Linked DNA regions of Nitratidesulfovibrio vulgaris str. Hildenborough. The main gene of each other region encodes a partner of the protein of the gene in region 2 in a complex. Links are inferred from orthologs where the notes say so. Each region holds a gene or a part of one and is shown on either strand. Other genes may lie near its edges.

The links.
Region 1: rny (region 2) and pnp share a complex: the UniProt entries of both Bacillus subtilis proteins name them as parts of the possible RNA degradosome complex. The link is inferred for Nitratidesulfovibrio vulgaris str. Hildenborough from one-to-one orthologs.

The regions. Positions count from the first base shown.
Region 1 is NC_002937.3:570,555-580,800, reverse strand. The notes cover bases 3,206-6,195. They hold pnp (polyribonucleotide nucleotidyltransferase), read left to right. Parts: upstream 3,206-3,554; coding sequence 3,555-5,837; downstream 5,838-6,195. Other genes in these bases: DVU_RS16755 (hypothetical protein), read left to right, coding at 6,194-6,195; rpsO (30S ribosomal protein S15), read left to right, coding at 3,206-3,383. Outside these bases: infB (translation initiation factor IF-2), read left to right, coding at 1-757; DVU_RS02455 (DUF503 domain-containing protein), read left to right, coding at 861-1,151; DVU_RS02450 (DHH family phosphoesterase), read left to right, coding at 1,169-2,170; tRNA pseudouridine(55) synthase TruB, read left to right, coding at 2,163-3,089; more of rpsO, read left to right, coding at 3,120-3,205; more of DVU_RS16755, read left to right, coding at 6,196-6,430; DVU_RS02425 (hypothetical protein), read left to right, coding at 6,466-7,287; selB (selenocysteine-specific translation elongation factor), read right to left, coding at 7,632-9,560; DVU_RS02415 (secondary thiamine-phosphate synthase enzyme YjbQ), read left to right, coding at 9,910-10,246. UniProt on the Bacillus subtilis protein: Involved in mRNA degradation. Catalyzes the phosphorolysis of single-stranded polyribonucleotides processively in the 3'- to 5'-direction. Necessary for competence development in Bacillus subtilis.
Region 2 is NC_002937.3:2,775,625-2,785,790, reverse strand. The notes cover bases 1,785-4,694. They hold rny (ribonuclease Y), read right to left. Parts: upstream 4,065-4,694; coding sequence 2,505-4,064; downstream 1,785-2,504. Other genes in these bases: zapA (cell division protein ZapA), read right to left, coding at 4,456-4,694; DVU_RS12510 (trimeric intracellular cation channel family protein), read right to left, coding at 1,785-2,407. Also shown: DVU_RS12520 (succinate dehydrogenase/fumarate reductase iron-sulfur subunit), read right to left, coding at 1-57; DVU_RS12515 (FAD-dependent oxidoreductase), read right to left, coding at 59-1,228; more of DVU_RS12510, read right to left, coding at 1,784-1,784; more of zapA, read right to left, coding at 4,695-4,719; DVU_RS12490 (cell division protein ZapB), read right to left, coding at 4,739-4,975; bifunctional UDP-N-acetylglucosamine diphosphorylase/glucosamine-1-phosphate N-acetyltransferase GlmU, read right to left, coding at 5,007-6,374; DVU_RS12480 (phosphate ABC transporter substrate-binding protein), read left to right, coding at 6,820-7,698; DVU_RS12475 (PstC family ABC transporter permease), read left to right, coding at 7,698-8,570; DVU_RS12470 (PstA family ABC transporter permease), read left to right, coding at 8,618-9,490; DVU_RS12465 (ABC transporter ATP-binding protein), read left to right, coding at 9,522-10,166. UniProt on the Bacillus subtilis protein: Endoribonuclease that initiates mRNA decay. Initiates the decay of all SAM-dependent riboswitches, such as yitJ riboswitch. Involved in processing of the gapA operon mRNA, it cleaves between cggR and gapA.

The DNA.
Region 1 (10,246 bases), 2.2 Mb from region 2 along the record:
GGAGTTCGTGAGCGTAGCCGACGACAAGGTCGCCCGCCGCATCGCCGAAAGCCGCGCCGTCAAGCAGCGCGAGCGCGAACTCGCCAAGGAGTCGAAGGTCACCCTCGAAACCTTCCTGTCGCGCCGTGCCGACGCCGCCGAGGCGCTCACGCTCAACCTCGTTCTCAAGGCCGACGTGCAGGGCACGCTCGAGGCCATCAGCGAGGCCGTGCGCAAGCTCAGCACCGAGAAGGTCAAGATCAACATCATCCACGGCGGTGCCGGTGCCATCACCGAATCCGACATCCTGCTGGCATCGGCCTCCGACGCCATCATCATCGGCTTCAATGTCCGCCCGACCTCCAAGGTCAAGGACATCGCCGAGCAGGAGAACGTGGACATCCGCTTCTACGACATCATCTACAAGCTCGTGGATGAGATCAAGAGCGCCATGGCGGGCATGCTCGCCCCGGTGCAGCGCGAAGTGTACCTCGGTCAGGCCGAAGTGCGCGAGACCTTCAGCGTGCCCAAGATCGGCGTCATCGCCGGTTGTCACGTGGCCGACGGCAAGGTCACCCGCAACGCGGGTGTGCGCCTGCTGCGCGACGGTGTGGTCGTCTACACGGGCAAGATCACGTCCCTCAAGCGCTTCAAGGACGACGTCCGCGACGTGCAGAAGGGCTACGAGTGCGGCATGGGCCTCGAGAACTTCAACGACATCAAGGTCGGCGACGTCATCGAAGCCTTCGAAATGGTCGAAGAGGCCGCTACACTGTAGTGCTTGTTACGGGGGTGGAGCCCGTCTCCACCCCCGATGACAGCGGGTGCGCCACGGTATGTGCTGCAATGCACGCCACCATGCGCCCCACACCGGATGAACCATGGTTCTTGGTGTACTGACCGTAGAATACCGCCTGCACGGCAACGACTCGCTCAAGGGCAAGCGGCGCATCGCCAACAGCCTCAAGCAGAAGGTGCGCAACACCTTCAACGTGGCCATCGCCGAAGTCGAAACAGAAGACTCCCTCACCATGCTGCGTCTCGCGGTAGTCTCCGTCAGCAACAGCCACCAGCACCTACAGAGCCGTCTCGACAAATGCCTCGCCATGATGGAGGCCGTCTGTCCCGAAGAGATGGTCTACAGCGACATTGAAATCTTCGCGGCCGACTGACCGCCCCCGGACATACCATGCAGGAACCACAGGCTCGCATAGCCGCCCTTCTCCGCGACGCGGACGACATCCTCATCACCACCCATGCCAATCCCGATGGCGACGCCATCGGTTCACTCGGTGCCATGGGCCACGTGCTGGCGACTCTTGGCAAGCGCTTCTGCCTCTGCAACGTGTCCGGTGTGCCTTCGCACCTCTCATGGGTTCCCCTGCCCGGTCAGGTGTACACATCTTTCGATGAACTGCCCTTTCAGCCCAGGCTTGCCATCGTGCTGGACTGCGGTGACGAGAAACGCCCCGGCGAGGCACTGCGTGCCCCGCTTGCCGACCTACCGTCCATCAACATCGACCACCATCAGGGCAATCCCCTCTTCGGCACCGTCGACAACTGGGTCGAACCCCAGCGGGCAGCCACCGGCGAAATGGTGGCCGAGATCGCCCTCGCGCTGGGCCAGCCCCTTGCCGGTGCCCTCGGCGAATGCCTCTATCTCGCCCTTGTCTCCGACACCGGGTCGTTCTCGTTCGGCAACACCTCGGCCCGAGTCCTTTCCCTTGCCGCTGAAATCGTAGGCAACGGGCTGGATGTGGCGGCCCTCACCGAACGGCACGACAATCAGTGGTCTTTCGCCCGGATGCAGTTGTGGGGCAGGCTCATGCAGGAGATGCGTCTTGCGTTCGACGGCACAGTGGCTATATCGGTCATTCCCGATGCGCTCATCGAGTCATGCGGCGCACGACGTGCCGACCTCGAAGGCTGGGCCTCCCAGATGCGCAAGGTGCGCGGGGTGCGCGTCTCGGTCATGGTTCGCGGCAACGGTCCGGAAGGGTCGAAGGTCAGCCTGCGTTCCACCGGGTCTGATGATGTGCGCGCCGTGGCCGCACGCTTCGGCGGAGGCGGGCACCGGAACGCGGCGGGCGTGGAAATGCCCTTGCCCCCGGAAGAAGCCTCACGGCAAGTCGTTGCAGCCCTAGGCGAACAACTCGGGCTGGACGGTGATGGAGCGTCACTGTATGTTTGACCAGATGCCCGTACAGCAGCATGGTCTGCTGGTGCTGGACAAGCCCAGTGGCCCCTCGTCGGCCCAGTGCATCTCGAAGGTGAAGCGGCTGGGTCAGAAGAAGATAGGTCATGCGGGGACTCTCGACCCCATGGCTGGTGGTGTGTTGCTCGTCCTGCTGGGACATGCGACGAAAATTTCAGGTCACCTCATGGCCGATGGCGAGAAGGTGTATGCAGGCACCCTGCGCCTTGGCGAGACGACCGACACTTGGGACGCCGAAGGTACGGTGACAGCCACCGCGCCCTGGCACCATGTGACAGAAGCCGACGTGCGCGCCATCGTCGACTCGTGGCTGGGTTCCTCCGAGCAGGAGGTGCCCCCCTATTCTGCCGCAAAGCATCAGGGCCAGCCCCTGTACAAGCTTTCGCGTGCAGGCCGCGAGACCCCGGTGAAGACGAAGACCGTCGAGATTTCCCTTGCGGAGGTCGTATGGTGCGACCTGCCGCATGTACGTTTCCGGGTAAGATGCAGTTCCGGCACCTACATACGGTCCCTGGCCCACAGCTTGGGGATACGTCTAGGGTGCGGCGCCGTGCTTACGGAACTGACCCGGGAGTACAGTCATCCGTTCGGACTGGACATGGCGCATACCCTTGATGCCGTGCTCGCAGAACCCGGACGCCTCGCAGAGCGGGTCATCCCCATCACGCACGCGTTGCCGCACTGGCCAAAGGTCGGCATCAGCCTCCAGCAGGAGGCGAGCGTACGCAACGGGATACCACTGCCCTATCAACCCGAGATGGTGGCGGACATGCCATTCATGGAAGGTGTGAAGGCGATACTGCTCGACACGCGCGAGGTGCCCGTGGCTCTTGTCGAAACGGCCATCGTAGGTGGCAGACAGGTCTGGGCCGTACTCCGGGGACTGTGGAGTTAACGCCCAACATCGGAGGAACTAGCTGTGGTTATGGACATCGAAGCAAAAAAGGCCGTCATCGACGCACACGCAAAGCACGAAGGCGACACCGGCTCTCCTGAAGTGCAGGTCGCCCTGCTCACCGCCCGCATCGAACAGCTTACCGGCCACTTCAAGGTCCACAAGAAGGACTACCACTCGCGCACCGGCCTTCTGAAGCTGGTTGGTCAGCGCCGCAAGCTGCTGAACTACCTCAAGAAGAAGGACGTCCAGCGTTACCGTGCCCTCATCGAGAAGCTCGGTCTGAGAAAGTAGCAGGTTCGTCCAGAGGGGGGCCGCACGGCCCCCCTCCTCCGTCGAAACATCGGCACGCGCCGATACAACACGTCTTCGGTAAGGGGGGTCCGGGAAGAGGGCCGCACGGACGCCGTCCGGAAAGCCCGACCTTCTCCCCGGAATCCCCTTCGCAGACGGAGAGGAAACAACATGACCAATATATTCAACGCCATGCGCGTCACCGCCACTGTCGGCGGCAAGGAGATCGTCTTCGAGACAGGTCGCCTCGCCAATCAGGCCGATGGTGCCGTGTGGATACAGTGCGGCGGTACCGTGGTGCTCGTCACCGCGTGCTCGCAAGCCACTGACCGCGACCTCGGCTTCTTCCCGCTCACCGTCGAATACTCCGAGAAGATGTACGCCGCCGGCCGCATCCCCGGCAGCTTCTTCCGACGCGAGATCGGCCGCCCCAGCGAGCGCGAGACCCTCGTCTCCCGCCTCATCGACCGCCCCATCCGTCCGCTCTTCCCCAAGGGCCTCAAGGATGAGGTGCAGGTGCTCGCCAACGTCATCTCCTCCGACCAGAACAACGACTCCGACGTGCTCGCCGTCACCGGCGCCTCCACCGCACTCGGCCTGTCGTCCATCCCGTTCGACGGCCCGGTCGCCGGTGCGCGCATCGGTCGCATCGACGGTCAGTTCGTCATCAACCCCACCATCAAGGAGATGGAGCGCAGCGACCTCAACATCGTGCTCGCCGCCTCGCGTGATGCCGTGGTGATGGTCGAAGGCGAAGCCAGCTTCGTGCCCGAAGCGGTCATCGTCGAAGCCCTCGAATGGGGTCACAAGGAAATCCAGCCCCTCATCGACGCACAGCTGAAGCTGCGCGAGATGGCTGGCAAGGCCAAGCGCGAGTTCACCGCACCGGTCGAAGATGCAGACCTTGCCGCACGTGTGGCCGCCCTTGCCACCGCAGACCTTGACGTAGCCCTTCGCATTCCCGAGAAGATGGCCCGCAAGGATGCCCGCAAGGCCGTCAAGGAGAAGGTGATGGAGGCCCTTGTGGCCGACCCCGCCTACGCCGAAGACACCACTCCGCTGCGCGCCGTGGGCGACATCCTCTCTGCGCTTGAGAAGCGCATCGTGCGCGAACGCATCGTGCGCGAAGGCCGCCGCATCGACGGTCGCGACACCACCACCGTTCGCCCCATTCTCATCGAAGCGGGCATCCTGCCCCGCGCCCATGGTTCCGCCCTGTTCGCGCGCGGCGAGACCAAGTCGCTGGTCGTGGCCACCCTCGGTAGTTCCACCGACGAACAGCGCATGGACTCGCTGACCGGCGACGTCACCAAGCGCTTCATGCTGCACTACAACTTCGCCCCCTACTGCGTGGGTGAAGTGAAGCCCGTGCGCGTCTCCCGCCGCGAAATCGGCCACGGCGCACTGGCCGAAAAGGCCCTGCGTCCCATCCTGCCCCTCGGCGAAGACTTTCCCTTCACCCTGCGCGTGGTCGCCGAGACGATGGAATCCAACGGTTCGTCGTCCATGGCCGCCGTCTGCGGCGGCTGCCTCTCGCTGATGGACGCCGGTGTGCCCATCACCGCCCCTGTGGCCGGTGTGGCCATGGGCCTCATCAAGGAGGGCGACCAGTACGTGGTGCTCACCGACATCCTCGGTGACGAAGACGCCCTCGGCGACATGGACTTCAAGATAGCCGGTACCAGCGAAGGCATCACGGCTGTCCAGATGGACATCAAGGTCAAGGGCCTGCCCACCGATGTCATGGCCCGCGCCATGCAGCAGGCCCGTGATGCGCGCCTGCACATCCTCGGCGAGATGGGCAAGGTTCTCGAAGCCCCCCGTGCCGAACTTTCCGCCTACGCGCCGCAGCATGCCGAGGTGTTCGTCAACCCCGACATCATCCGCATCATCATCGGCCCCGGCGGCAAGAACATCAAGGCCATCACCGCCACCACCGGCGCGTCCATCGACATCGAGGACAGCGGCCGCGTCTCCATCTTCGCGCCCACGCTCGAAGCCATGGAAATGGCCCGCGAGATGGTGCAGTACTACGACCAGCGCGCCGACATCGGCAAGAACTACACCGGCAAGGTGCGCAAGGTCCTCGAAATCGGCGCCATCGTCGAAATCCTGCCCAACCTCGAAGCCCTCGTGCACATCTCGCAGCTTGACACCAACAGGGTCGAGCAGGCGTCCGACGTGGCCCGCCTCGGCGAGGACATGGTCGTGAAGGTCATCGAGATCAACGGCGACCGCATCCGCGCCAGCCGCAAGGCCGTCCTGCTTGAAGAGCAGGGCATCGAATGGAAGCCCGAAGACACCGCTCGCCCCTCCGGTCCCCGCGAAGGTGGACGCCGTGACGGCGGACGTGATGGTCGCCGCGACGGCGGTCGTGACGGTCGCCGTGATGGCGGACGTGACGGTGGTCGCCGCGATGGCGGACGTCGCGACGGCGGACGCGACCGCAACTAAGCTGTAAGCCATGAGGGCGCGGGGCAACCCGCGCCCTTTCTCGTGGGGCAGACAGCAACGCAAAGAGGTATGAAGCCGCAACGCACGGGGGCGGCATGGCGCACACCCGCCCTCTCTACGTCACCTTGTCGTGGCGTGAGCGTTAGGTCATGGTCGCGGCGAACCACCCAAGAAATCACATCTTTTCGTCGCCTCCGGTCATGTGCATTTTCGCTTGCAGCGCAATTGACACGGGGGCGGGGCGAGGCTACACTCTCGCACCATATTTTGTTCAAATATATTCACGACCTGCATACAGCTATGTCGCAATGCGACACCCGGGGGAGGACTGGACGCGGGACGCAATGAGGTTCGTGATGGATGATATTGAACATCTCCGGCAGCGCCACGACGCTGCCATGCGCAGGCTTGAACGCATCACAGAGCGCGACGCCAGACGGCGACGCAAACATCTTGAGCGTTTCGACCGCGCGTATACGTTGCTGCGCCAGCGTCTCGGCATGACTCCCGATGCCGCAACGCATCAGCATGCAGGCGTAACAACCCGGCTTTACGCCGGTTTCGTGGGCGCGCTGCGCTCGCTGATGTTCTGAGCGCGCCCCCAACTACGCAACCGACAAGGAAAACCATGCTCAAGCATTTTGAAGGTCTCGGCGACAAGTGGCGCGCTCTCGTTGAAAATCCCGACGAAACCGTGAAGGGTCTCGTCCAGACCATCGCCAATGAAGGCGGCACCCGCGAAGCGTGGCAGTCGCACACCCCCGACGGGCACACCGTGCTCATGGCATGGCCTGCCACAGAGCCCTGCCGCGCCGGACTCATCATCCGTGGCGACCAGAACGGCGAGAACTACCAGCCCGTCAGTGCCCTGCCGCTGCTGGAAGGGCTCGAGAACGAGCTTGAAGTCACCGAAGTGCACCCGTGGGGCAACGACGCCGAAGGCGAAATCGCCGCCTGCCGCGCCGGTGACGACAGCATCTGGTTCTACGACCCCCTGCTCTACCGTGACCGCTGGAGTTGCATCGTCGGGCAGAAGCAGGTCTTCACCCTTTCCGCGCTCGCCTATGCGCTGCGCCCCGCCACCCGTGACAGCATCCAGGTCAAGGGCGGCCCCCAGTTCGACAGCTACGCCAAGGCATACGTGGACAAGAACCCCGGTGTCGACCCCGCCAGCATCCCTCCGCTGACGCTCCCGCTCAAGGGCGCCCGCATCATGCAGCAGTACGTCAACGCCAGCGAATACCAGATTCGCGTTCCCGTTGAAGAGGTCGCCACCTGCCAGTTCAACGGCGAGAAGGTGTTCATGCTGACCGTGTCGCTTGCAGGCAAGGACGACAAGGCGCTGCGCGCCATGCTCTACGTCGCTGAGCGCACTCTTGGCGGCTTCGAACCCAAGGCGGGCGACGACATCGAGGCCATCGTCTGGTTGCAGGGCCGTCTCGTCGACTAGCCTCGCAAACACCACAGCTTTCACGCCTACCAAGGGCGACCGGAAACGGTCGCCCTTCTCTGTTGCACACGGACGGGCAGCCCGCGCCTGCCGGGGAAGACACAGAACCCATCCTGCCCGCCAGCTTGCCACCTGCCCCGATGCCCATGGCTGGCATGCGTAGCGGGCACGTTGATGCCCGTCGTGAAACAGGGGTCAATCGCCCGCCTTGGCCCTACGCGAAAAGGCGGCTGTCGCCAGCCGCCTTCCGAATCGTCAAAGGACTCCGTACTGTGCGGACAACATCCCCGTAAGCGATGCCGCCGCTCCATCATGCGCTGCGCTCATGGCCCTGGGCAAGGCTGCTACCCGGCCTTGGCCCCCCGTAGCTGCCTCTTGTCTCCCACGCGGATGGTGACACGCTCACGGTCGAAGTACTCGAGCAGCGGGATGATGTACTTGCGCGACAGCCCGCCCGAGAGTTCCTTGAAACCCGAGGGGTCGAGGTCGTCGTGGTCGTCGAACCACCGGGCCACGCGGCCCTTGAGTTCATCAAGCGCACTGCGATGGAAGAGCAGCCCGTCCTTGACGCGCACAAGTTCGCCGCCATCGTGCAGCAGCTTGAGCACGGGCGCGGCCTCCTTCTGTTCCAGCGACAGGGTCTCCAGCACATCCTTGAGGTTGGGCGGGGTCATGCCTGCCTCGGAATAGATGGCGAGCAGTTTGCCCCTCAATCCCTCCTGGTCGGAAGCCAGCGAGACCTTGTGTCCGGGCAGGCGCAACACGTCGCCCTCGGCGACCAGTGCCCCCTGCTTGATGAGGCGTTCGACCACGAAATGGATGAGGCGGGGGTGCAAGCCGCGTCCCCAGCCCGAGGCCAGCACGCCGCGCGCCATGCCGGGCTTGAGCGGTTCCTTGGCATGGAACGCGCCAGCATGGTCGAGGCACCCGGCAGAGAGGGCTTGCAGGGCATCCGCCCCGACGTAGGCCCTCTCCTCACGGTCGAAGCAGAACAGACGCCCGCGTGCACCGAGCGCCTGCAGCACTTTCTCAAGCCGCTTCGACTCAAGGTCGGTGAGCACGGAAAGACGTACGAAGCCCGCACCGGCATTGCCGGAAAGGTCCACATGGGCCTGCACCAGTTCCTCTTCGGTGGCTTCGGGGAGGCTTGCCAGCAAGGCGACCTTGTCGGCGAAATGCGGGTCGCGCCGACGCAGGTCGTGACCTGTGGGGTTGACCACCACGCCCCCCGCCACGGTACGCAGGGGCGAGAATGTCCGCACCACGCACCTGTCGCCGAACACGCCCACCATCGGTTCCGTGAAACGCACCTGACACAGTGCCGTCTCGCCGGGGTTGAGGCGGTCGCGGTCGTGAAAATGCAGACGCGCCAGCACCTCGCGCGCACCGTGATGGAAGTGCACCTCGGTACGGTTACGCAAGGGCCGCGCTGCGGACGAGAGACAGGTCAGGCGTACGTCCCACCGCTGCGCGGGGAACAACGTACCGGGCAGCGCCAGCACCTCGCCCCGCTGCACCTCGGCCACGTCCACGCCCTGGAGGTTGACTGCGGTACGACGCCCCGCAAGGGCCTTGTCCACAGGCCCGCCGTGGCTTTGCAGCCCCCGGACCTTGCTTGTGCGCCCTTCGGGATAGAGCACCACATCGTCCCCCACCTTGAGCGAACCGGATATCATGGTGCCCGTCACCACCGTACCATGCCCGCGCATGGTGAACACCCGGTCGACGGGCAGGCGGAAGAGGTCGGTACGGCGTTCAGGACGCAATTCACGTTCAAGGGTGGCGAGGTGTTCGCGCAGGGTGTCGAGACCCTGCCCTGTCACGGCGGAGACCGGAAAGATGGGCGCACCCTCAAGGAATGTCCCGGCAAGGAATCCAGCCACGTCGTCCTGTGCCAGTTCAAGCCAGTCGGCATCGACCATGTCCACCTTGGTGAGGGCGACGAGACCATGCCGGATGCCCAGCAGCGAGCATATCTCAAGATGTTCGCGGGTCTGCGGCATGACGCCCTCGTCGGCGGCGATGACCAGCATGACGAAGTCGACGCCCGACGCCCCTGCCACCATGTTGCGGACGAACTTCTCGTGCCCCGGCACGTCGACGACGCCAAGCCGCCCGCCACCGGGCAGGTCGCAGAAGGCGAAGCCCAGTTCGATGGTGATGCCTCGCCGTTTCTCCTCGTCGAGGCGGTCGCAGTCGATGCCGGTCAGCGCCCGGACGAGCGAAGTCTTGCCATGGTCGATATGTCCAGCCGTGCCCATGATTACAGGCATGGTCGCTCCTGATGCTAGCTGTGACCGGCGCGTGGCCGGAAATGGACGGCAGGGACATGTCGCGACATCCCCTTGCCGTAGGGCATGTTGTGGTTGTAGGCAAAAAAGCACGGTGCCTCAAGCACGGGCCATGCGCCACCCGTTTTCTCTTACGGGATGCCGCCCGACGCGCCCGTCCTGCTGCATACGGCCCGGGGCCTATGGCCTGCTGCGTACGGCCCGGAGATCAAGACCCGATGTCCGAGACCCGAAGCGTTCGCCCCGGCACAACGGCATACTCTGCCCCGACGCGTACGCCCTACCCTGTCGGCCGTCCAACCGGGCACCACCCCATTCGCGGAGGAACAAGATGGAGACCATCACCCTGCATACCACCACCCGCGAACAGATGCTCGACATCACGTCCGCCATCCGCGAACTCGTGAGCACACGAGGCTGGCGTGACGGGGCGTTGCTGCTCTTCTGCCCGCATACCACGGGTGCGCTCACCGTCAACGAAGCCGCAGACCCGGACGTGGCACGCGACATGACCGTGAACATGGGACGCCTCGTGCCGCGCCATGGCGACTATCGCCATGCCGAAGGCAACAGCGACGCGCACATCAAGACGAGCCTTTTCGGCCCTTCACTCATGCTCATCGTGGACGGCGGCGAGGTACGCCTCGGCACATGGCAGGGCATCTATT
Region 2 (10,166 bases):
GGCTTCGCCACCGGGGGCGCAACGGAAGACCTTGAAGGTTACCGGGGTGTCGGGCATGTCAACTCCTGTAGAAGGCCCTGTAGGGCAGGAGGGGCGTGGTACGCGTGCGGCATGGATGCGCTCCGGCATCGAGGCCGAGACTGGCGCAGATGACGTCGGCGGTCTTCTCCGCCATGGCGCGCAGGGTCATGGCCTTCCCCCCGATGATGGAGAAGAACCCGCGTACGCCGTCGCGTTTGCCGTGGTCGTAGCAGTCGAAGGTGCGGCTGATGTCCTGCAGTCGGGAGGCACCGGGGTCGCGGATGAGCGGACGCGCGGCACTCCATGCAGAGCGTCTGGGCCTGTCGGCACAGGCTGGTACCATGTGCGAACAGTTGTCGACCATGCGCTGTACGTGTTCCTCGGGGATGGACAGCCGGTCGGGGGCGTCCGCAAGCCATAGCGACGTGCCAAGCACCGAGAGGATGCGCTGCGGCACGATGATGTCGCCTTCACCGGGGCGGCGCAGTCGGTTGATGACCATCTCCGTGACACGGCCCTCGATGGCGACCAGAACACCCGGCCCCGGCTGGATGGGGACTTCGATGCCTGCCAGTGCCGCGATGTTCCCGGCCCATGCCCCTGCGGCGTTGATGACGACATCAGCTGCCACATCGCGTTCCGTGCCGAGTCGGATGTCGCGTACCCGCAGCCCGTGCACGGCCCCGGCACGGGTATGGACGCCGACGACTTCGGTGAAATGATGGGTCTGTGCCCCGTTGGCGCGCGCCGTGGCGAGGAAGGGCAGCGGAAGCCGCCATGCATCGAAGGTGGCGTCCGGCACCTGCACGGCGGCACGTACGGATGCGGAGAGGGCCGGTTCAAGCTCACGGGCGGCGTCCCCGCTCATCTGGCGAGTGGGGATACCGCATTCGGCGCAGCTTTCGACGAACACGGGAAGGTAGTCCATGTCTTCGTCGTCCATGGCGACGAAGAGTCCGCCGTTCTGTTCGATGGCTTCGGGTACGAGGGTCCGCAGCAACCTGTTCTCTTCGATGCACTCGCGGGCCGCTTCCTTGTCGTTGACGGCATAGCGGCCTCCGCTGTGCAGCAGGCCATGATGCCTGCCGGTGGCCCCGGAGAAGAACTCCCCACGTTCGAAGAGACTGACGGCGAAGCCCCGCAGCACGAGGTCGTGGGCGAGGGCGGCGGCAGTGCCACCACCGCCTATGATGGCGATATGTTCCATGCGTAAGACTCCATGGATGATTTAGGACCTTCTACCACGGTGGGGCGGGCATCGCCACAGGAAGATGAAACCGGACGGCATGTTGTGCGGCTGCTGGCGTGAATGCCCACCGCGTACCCCGGCATGTGATGGCCCGGCACTGAACGTGCGGTGATGCTGCGTCGACGAGGTGGCGGGGGGGCAAGGGACGTAGTAGGGACGCTGCAAGCTGTGTCCGTTGCATGAAAAACGGTGGCGTACGCGGCGCTGTGCGCGACGCCGGTGTATGTCCGAATGCCGTGCGATGAAAGCCGTGTGTCGGAGGTGCGTGCAGGGTGGCGAGTGGAGGAGGTGCCCCGGCCCACAGGATACTGCGGTGACCCCAGACTCACCGGAAATGGTGCCAGTCGTCGGGCCTCGCGCGGGTCGGGTTGTCTGCACTGGTGACATCGGAGGCTGCCCCCATGTGCCCCGGCGGGGTGATGGTGGCGGGGGAGAGGGCTGGAATGGGACGGTGGTGTCTGGAATGCGCCGCGCGTCGTCCCCGTTTGGGGAGGCAGCGGCGTGTGGTGCCGGTCAGTCGTCGTCATCGACGCGCGGGATGCGCGGAAGCCTCATGCGCAGCCATATGGCCATGAGTCGCAGCCCGGTCGTGACAGCGGCGCTTCCGGCGAGTTGTTCCAGAGGGGGTCTGCCCAGTGCTGCCAGCCCAAGCAGCGCCACTGCGCCGAGGATGGACGCCGTGGCATAGAAATCCGTGCGCAACACGGCGGGCACTTCTCCCACGAGCACATCACGGATGACGCCGCCGCCCGTGGCGGTGAGCACGGCGAGAAAGACCACGGGGAGTCCGCCGAGGCCGAAGGCCATGGCCTTCGCACCACCGATGGCGGTGAAGACGCCAAGCCCCACCGCGTCGGCATAACGCACGAGGTTGCGCCGTGCCGCGACACCGCGCGCGAAGAAGAACACCAGCAGTCCCCCGGCGAGGCACACCAGCAGGTAGGCGTCGTTGTGGAACACCGCCGGAGGGCCGTAGGCGAGCATCATGTCGCGTACCATGCCTCCGCCCACTCCTGTGACCGTAGCCAGCACAAGGACGCCCAGTGCGTCGAGTTCGTGGCGTGCTGCCTTCAGCGCCCCTGCCACGGCGAAGGCGAACGTACCGAAGATGTCAAGGGCGTACAGCATGTCCTGCATGGGCTATCCGTCTGCCGTCGGGGGCTGTTGGGGCTTCGTTATGGAAAGAGCCCGGCCTGATGGCCGGGCTCTTGTCGCGCATTCTCAGGGACGGCCGTTACTTGGCGTACCCCACGGCCCTGCGTTCGCGGATGACCGTGACGCGTATCTGGCCGGGGTAGGTGAGGTTCTTCTCTATCTTGGCGGCGATGTCCTTGCAGAGCATGTAGGTCTGGTCGTCGTCGACGTTCTCGGAGTTGACCATGACCCGTATCTCGCGGCCCGCCTGAATGGCGTAGACCTTGGAGACGCCTTCGAAGCCCGTGGCGATGTTCTCGAGGTCTTCGAGACGCTTCACGTAGTTCTCGAGCAGTTCCTTGCGGGCCCCGGGACGCGCTCCGGAGATGGAGTCGGCGGCCTGGACCAGAACCGCCAGCGCGGTCTTGGGGGGCTGGTCCTCATGGTGCGCGGCGATGGCGTGGATGATGTCCTTGCCTTCGCCGTACTTCTTGGCGATGTCGGCGCCGATGAGGGCGTGCGGACCTTCGACCTCATGGTCGACGGCCTTGCCGATGTCATGCAGCAGACCTGCGCGCTTGGCCTTCTTGATGTCCATGCCAAGTTCGGCGGCCATCATGCCGCACAGGGCTGACACTTCGAGGGAGTGTTGCAGGACGTTCTGCGAGAAGCTTGTGCGGTAGCGCAACTGGCCGAGCAGCTTGATGATATCGGGGTGGATGCCGTGCACACCCGCGTCGAAGGTGGCCTGTTCGCCGACTTCGCGAACCTGCACTTCGAGTTCCTGCTCACATTTGCGGACGATGTCCTCGATGCGGGCAGGGTGGATGCGTCCGTCCTGGATGAGGCGTTCGAGGGCCATCTTGGCGACCTGACGGCGCAGGGGGCTGTATGCGGAGAGGATGACCGTCTCGGGGGTGTCGTCGATGATGAGGTCGACCCCGGTGGCGGCTTCCAGCGCGCGGATGTTGCGCCCTTCGCGACCGATGATGCGGCCCTTCATGTCCTCGCTGGGCAGGGTCACGGCGGTGACGGTCTGTTCACCGACGTAGTCGCCCGCGTAGCGCTGGATGGCACTGGCGAGGATTTCCTTGGCCTTGCGGTCTGCGGTCTCGCGGGCTTCCATCTCGATGACGCGTATCATCTTGGCGGATTCGTGGCGTGTACGGGCCTCGACCTCCTCCATGATGCGCGCCCGTGCCTCTTCGGCGGTGAGGCCGGAGACTTCTTCGAGGCGGTGGTCCTGTTCGGCGATCTTGCCTTCGAGTTCCTCTTCGAGCGTGGCGAGACGACGCTCCTTGCGGGTGAGCTCCTTTTCTATGGCCAGCACCTCATGTTCCTTCTGGGTGGCCTTTTCGAGCTTCTCCTCAAGACGTTCGCCCTGCTCTTCGAGTTTGCGGTCGCGGGCCTTGAGCTCGCGTTCGCGTTCCTTGAACTCGTTCTCCAGCTCGCGCTTCTGGTTGAATATCTCGTCCTGCCCCTGAAGGAGTATCTCCTTCTTCTGGGCCTGGGCCTCCTTGCGGGCCTCTTCGACGATGCGCTTTGCCAGTTCGTTGGCGTCACCGATGCGCTTTGCGCTGACATACCTGTGCAGCAGGTAACCCGTACCTGCGCCAAGCACCGCGCCGATGGCGATATATGCGAAAATCATGAGCCCCATACCTCGAACTCCCGTTATGGTGTCGGACGTGCGTCCGGTTGAAGTCGACCGGCAATATGCCGACCGTACCCCGAAGACGGAAGACGGGATTCAGGCAAGGTGCTGCCGCGTCGCTCCGGGCCGCTCCGCGCACTCATATGCAAACGCGGATGCTGTCGGGCGTCGTGACCTGCGGCGAAGGGGCCAGTGGCCCCGGAGAGCCGTGTGACATACCAAAGCAGGACCTGGTGTTGACCAGGGGGGCTTCTCGGGCGGGCCTTCAGGCTACCCGGTCATGCCGGGCGTGCACACCGGTCCACCGTACCGATGCCCTATTTCAAGCTTGTGAGGTCAGCGATGGCATATCTATCACGCACACTCCAGGGGTACTGATGCCAAGGCGCGACGGGAATCACGCCAATTCTTCTATCTTGGCCAGCACAGCGGCGATGCGCTCGCGCGTCTCGTCGTTGCGCCGGTTAGCTTGCAACAGGTCGTCGGCCAGTCCCAGAACCAGAAAGGTCAGCAGCTTCTCCTTGCTCAGCTGTCTTCCATGAAACTTGAGCCTGTCGAACCGTTCTTCAACAAGGGCCTTGGCGCTTTCAACGCGCTTGGGGTCGGCCTCCGCCTTGAAGGAGACCTCTAGCCCCAGAACGGTGAGGTTGAAGCTGCGCATTCGGACCCGCTGGCGCGCCCTAGGCGTCGCCAGTTTTGTCCTTGAGCGTTGTCAGCAACGAGTCGATGCGTCCGAGGACGGCATCCTTGACGCTGCGTTCCTGCTCAAGGGCTTCCTTGAGGGTACGATTCTCTTCGGCCAACGCCGCAAGGCCATTGTCAACCTCTTCTCGGAGGGTGCGGTTTTCCTCGCGCAGGGATTCGAGCTGCGCAAGAAGCGACGTGACGCGGTTTTCTAGCAGGTCTAGCAGTTCCATGAGTATTCCCTAGCCCTTTCAGGGCGCGAAATCAAGCTTTGGGCTTGCGCGGAAGGTTGGTCTGGCGGCCTCTGGCAATGGCGAGGCTGGCTTCGGGAACGTCCTTGGTGATGACCGACCCGGCCCCCACGAGACTGCCGTCGCCCACCGTGACCGGGGCAACCAGTGCCGTATTGCTGCCGATGAAGGCGCCTGCGCCTATCACCGTGCGATGCTTGTTCTTTCCGTCATAGTTGCAGGTGATGGTCCCTGCGCCGATGTTGGCTCCCGCCCCCACGTCGGCATCGCCGAGGTAGGTGAGGTGTCCGGCCTTGGCACCCTTGTGCAGACGTGCCTTCTTCATCTCCACGAAGTTGCCCACGCGCGCCTCTTCGTCAAGGACGGCACCGGGCCGAAGCCGTGCGAAGGGGCCCACGCTGCAACCCTTTCCCACCGTGGCGCCTTCAAGGTGGCTGAACGACTTGACCTCGCTGCCTGATTCCACCTCGGCATTGCGCAGCCAGCAGTGCGAATGCACCACGGCACCGCGGGCGATGCGGCTGGTGCCGTAGATTTCACATGGGCCGTATATCTCCGCACCGGGTTCGATGGTGGCGCGGGGGCTGATGCGTACCGTCTCGGGGGCGTGGATGAGTACGCCTCCCTCGATGTGTCCGATGACGAGGCGGGTGCGGAGCAACGCCTCGGAACGGATGAGTTCGGCAGGGTTGTTCACGCCAAGCAGGTTGGGGTCTTCACCGCACTGGATGCCGAGCACGTTCATGCGCTCTGCCACAGCCAGTCCCACAAGGTCCGTGATGTAGTATTCGCCACTGCGGTTGGCGTTGGTGAGACGCGGCAGGAGCGATTCGACGGCGTCGAGCCTGAGGGCGTAGATGCCGGTGTTGATCTCACTGGGTTCGGGGCCGTAGAGGGCCTCGTCGTAATCCTTGGCCTCGACGATGGCAGCGACGTGGCCGTTGTGGCGCACCACTCGACCATAGGCACCCGGGTCGGGCAGGGTGAGCGTCATGAAGGCGATGTCCGCCTCGGCGCTTTCCTTGAGGAAGAAGTCGATGGTCTCGGTGGCAAGCAGCGGCGTGTCGCCGTTGACGACCACGACGCGGTCGAGACCGGCTGCGCGCAGCGACTCCCAAGCCATCTGCAGGGCGTGGCCCGTGCCAAGCTGCTGTTCCTGCACCACGAAGCGCGCGTCTTCGCCTGCGAATGCCGCGTATATCATGTCGGCCCGATGGCCGACCACCGTCCAGACCCGGTCGCCGAAAACGGGGGCCAGTGCATCCATGACGAAGCGAAGCATCGGTTCGCCAAGGATAGTCTGCAAGACCTTCGGCTTGTCGGAATGCATGCGGGTGCCTTTGCCCGCTGCCAGTATGAGAGCGCCTGTCGTTGACGCCATGATGCCTCCGGATGAGGGATGTTGTTCGCCCGTTGCCCCGCGGGGGGGGGGAGGGCCTGTTCGCCGCTACGCCAGTAATGGCGAGCCTTGGCGGGTGGTCGCACACTATCCCCCGACGGGGCCGCTGTCCAGATGCACGACACTGCCTGCCCCCTCCTGATGGGGCGTGAGAAGGCCGGGGGCTCTAGCCCGGCGAGGCACGGCCTGTATGCACTGCGAAGAGATCGGGGTGAGGTCGCACGCCGAGGAGGCGCCGGGGCGCCTTGGCCGTCCCGCGTGACGGCACCCCGTGCGCTTTCGGCGCGCCTTATAGCCCGTGGCTATCGTTGACCGCTTCGATCATAGAGTCTTTCGATTTGTCCATGCTGTCGGTGAGCGGGTACTGTCCCTGCCTGTACCCACCATCAAAGCTGCCCGCAGGGCTGTAACGCGATAAGGAGTCGTCATGTCACGCGTCATCTCCACCCGTCTCTCCACGTACCGCGACCGTCTCGTTCGTGCCGCGGGCCACGCCTTCGTCGTCTGCGCCTTCGTCGTCCTTGCGCAGGTTGCCCATGCCGCCTCACCGCTGGAAGCCTTCAAGGGCATGTCCGGCAATCTCGATATCGCCGGAGGTACGGCGCACATCCCCGTCATGAAAGAGGCCGCGAAGCGCATCATGACGCAGAATGCCGCCATCCGGATTTCCGTCGCGGGCGGCGGGTCCGGCGTCGGGGTCCAGCAGGTGGGCGAGGGCCTTGTGGCCATCGGCAACACCGGGCGTGCGCTTTCGGAGGCCGAGGTCGCCAAGTACGGTCTCGTCTCGTTCCCCTTCGCCATCGACGGCGTGGCCGTGGTTGTGAACCCCGCCAACCCTGTCGGCGCGCTCACTGCGGCACAGGTACGCGACATCTACGCGGGCAAGGTGACCAACTGGAAGGCACTCGGCGGTGCGGACAGGGCCATCACCCTCTATACGCGTGACGAGGCCAGCGGCACGCGCGAGGTGTTCGACGGCAAGCTGCTTGCCAAGGGCGCCGTCGCAGCCTCGGCCAATGTCGTGCCCTCCAATGGCGCGATGAAGACCGCCGTGGCGCAGGATGCCGGGGCCATAGGCTATGTGGGCATCGGCCACATCGACACTTCGGTGAAGGCCCCGGTGCTCGACGGCATGGTGGCTACGCAGGAGAACGCCGCCAACGGCAGTTATACGGTCACCCGCAAGCTCTACATGAACACCAAGGGTCAGCCCACCGGACTTGTCCGCGCCTTCATCGACTATCTGTTCACCGACGAAGGTGCCGATATCATCCGCGCCAGCGGCTACATCCCCACAGGCCGGTGATGCTCCGCCGCTGGAAGGGCGGCGTGGTCACGACCGTGTGTGCGCTCTGCGCCGCCTCGGTCGCACTGGCTCTTGTCGCCATCTTCGCCTTCCTGTGTCTCTTCGCCCTGCCCGTCTTCATGGACGGGCAGGGTTTTGCCGTCATAGCGGGTGACTGGAAGCCCGCCACAGGCTCCTATGGCGTTCTCCCCATGCTTCAGGCTTCGATGGGGGTGGCCGGAATCGCTCTTGTCATCGGATTTCCTCTTTCATTGGGAATCTGCTGCGGCATGAACGGTCTTGCCCCCAGTGGTGTGGGGCAGATGTTCAGGGGGCTGGTGCGTTGCCTGACCGCCGTCCCGACCGTCGTCTACGGTTTCGCCGCCCTGTTCCTTCTTGTGCCACTCGTGCGCGAGGCTGCGGGACGTGGTACGGGGCTATGCTGGCTTACGGCTTCTCTGGTGCTTGCCCTGCTGGTGGTGCCGACCATGGTGCTTGTCATGGAGGCGGGCATGGGGCCGACAGTTGAACGGGTGCGTCTCACGGGGGCGGCCATGGGGCTCAATCGCGGACAGGTCATGGTGCACATGGTGCTGCCTCTGTGTTGGCGGCATATGGCTGGTGCAGCGGCGCTTGGCTTTGGCAGGGCGATGGGGGACACGCTGCTGCCTCTCATGCTTGCCGGTAACGCGGTGCAGTCACCGGGGTCACCTCTGGAAAGCGTCCGGACACTTACCGCCCACATCGCACTCGTCCTTGCGACGGATAGCCGCAGTGGAACCTACGGTTCGTTGTTCGTGGCCGGGTGTCTTCTGTTGCTTCTGAATCTCGCCGTGCAGCTCGTCTTGCGTGTTCTTGCGCGATCGGGAGCGCAATTCAGGGGGCGAACTTGAGGCGTTGCGCGAATCTTGCGTTATGGCGCATCTTCGTGATGGTATCCATGACTGTCACGCTGGTGGGCGTTGCGGCCTTGCTGGGCGTCGTACTCATGCGTGGCCTGCCTGCACTGGGACCGGCATTGCTGTTCGGTGACGTGTCGCCGCTGGCTGCGATGACCGGGGCCGTTCCGGTATGGGATGGCATCTGGCCCGCATGTGCCGGAACCTTCGCCCTGCTCATGGTGGCACTTGGCCTTGCCGTGTTGCCGGGAATAGGCTGCGGCATCCACCTCGCGCTGTTTGCAAGCCCTCGCACGCGAGTCCTGCTGGGACTTGCCGTCGACCTGCTGGCGGGGGTGCCATCCATCGTCATGGGGCTGTTCGGATTCACGTTGTTGCTTGCCTTGCGGCGCACTGTCGCGCCTGACGCCTCGACAGGCCTCCTGCTTGCCTCGGTGTGTCTGGCGCTCTTGGTGTTGCCTGTGCTGGTGGTGACCACGCGAGGCGCACTGGAGGCGTTGCCTGCGCAGTTGAGACTCACCGGGGCGGCGCTTGGGCTCGATACGTGGGGGAGGCTGCGGCATCTGCTGCTGCCCGCCGCCGGGCGGGGCATCCTGGGGGGCGTGCTGCTGGCTGCCGGGCGCGCTGCCGAAGACACCGCCGTCATCATGCTCACGGGGGTGGTCGCCAGCGTGGGCTTGCCCGCCGGTCTTGGGGAGCGTTTTGAGGCCCTGCCCTTCACCATCTTCTATCTGTCGTCGCAGTACCGTGATGCCGTCGAACTCCAGCGAGGTTTCGGGGCGGCAACGGTGCTGCTCGTGCTGTCGCTGACGTTGCTGGCAGGTGCATGGCTGTTGCAGCGGGTTCTTGAACGGAAATGGCGGGGCGTGCTCCCTGTGTCACCCTGTCAGGGAACATCAGAGGACATCAGGTGAGTATCAGGCGAGTATCAGGGGAGGATAGGCCATGAAGGATAGCATCATGCGTGCCGTTCGAGGTGTTCTGCAGCGGGCGACCTCTGGGCGTGTCAATGGACGCAGCCCCGCGGAACAGTCTGCGGCGTGTGCGCTGCCGGAAGGCCTCGCGGCACGACTCGCCGGGGTGCGGGTGGCGTTCGGTACGCGGCAGGTGTTGCATGATGTGCACCTCGACGTGCCGTCCGGCATGACCACGGTGCTCATCGGGCGTTCCGGGTCCGGCAAGTCGACCCTTCTCCGGGTGTTGCAACGTCTCAACGAATGCCTGCCGGGATGCACGACGACGGGGCGTGTCCTGCTACGGCTGGACGGGCGGGTTGTCGACGCCTATTCCGGTGCCGTGGGCGACCCGTCATGGCTGCGTGCGCGTATGGGGATGGTCTTCCAGTCCCCCGATGTGCTGCCGCTTTCCATCCGGCGCAACATGGACATGACCTTGCGTCATGTCCTCTGCCTTCCCGAGACGGAGGTCGCCCCTCGCATGGAGGAGGCGTTGCGCGAGGCGGCATTATGGGATGAGGTGCATGACAGGCTGGACGAGAACGCCCTTGGCCTGTCTGGCGGGCAGCAGCAACGGCTGTGCCTCGCACGGGCGCTGGCACTTCGCCCGGCCTTCCTGCTGCTCGACGAACCT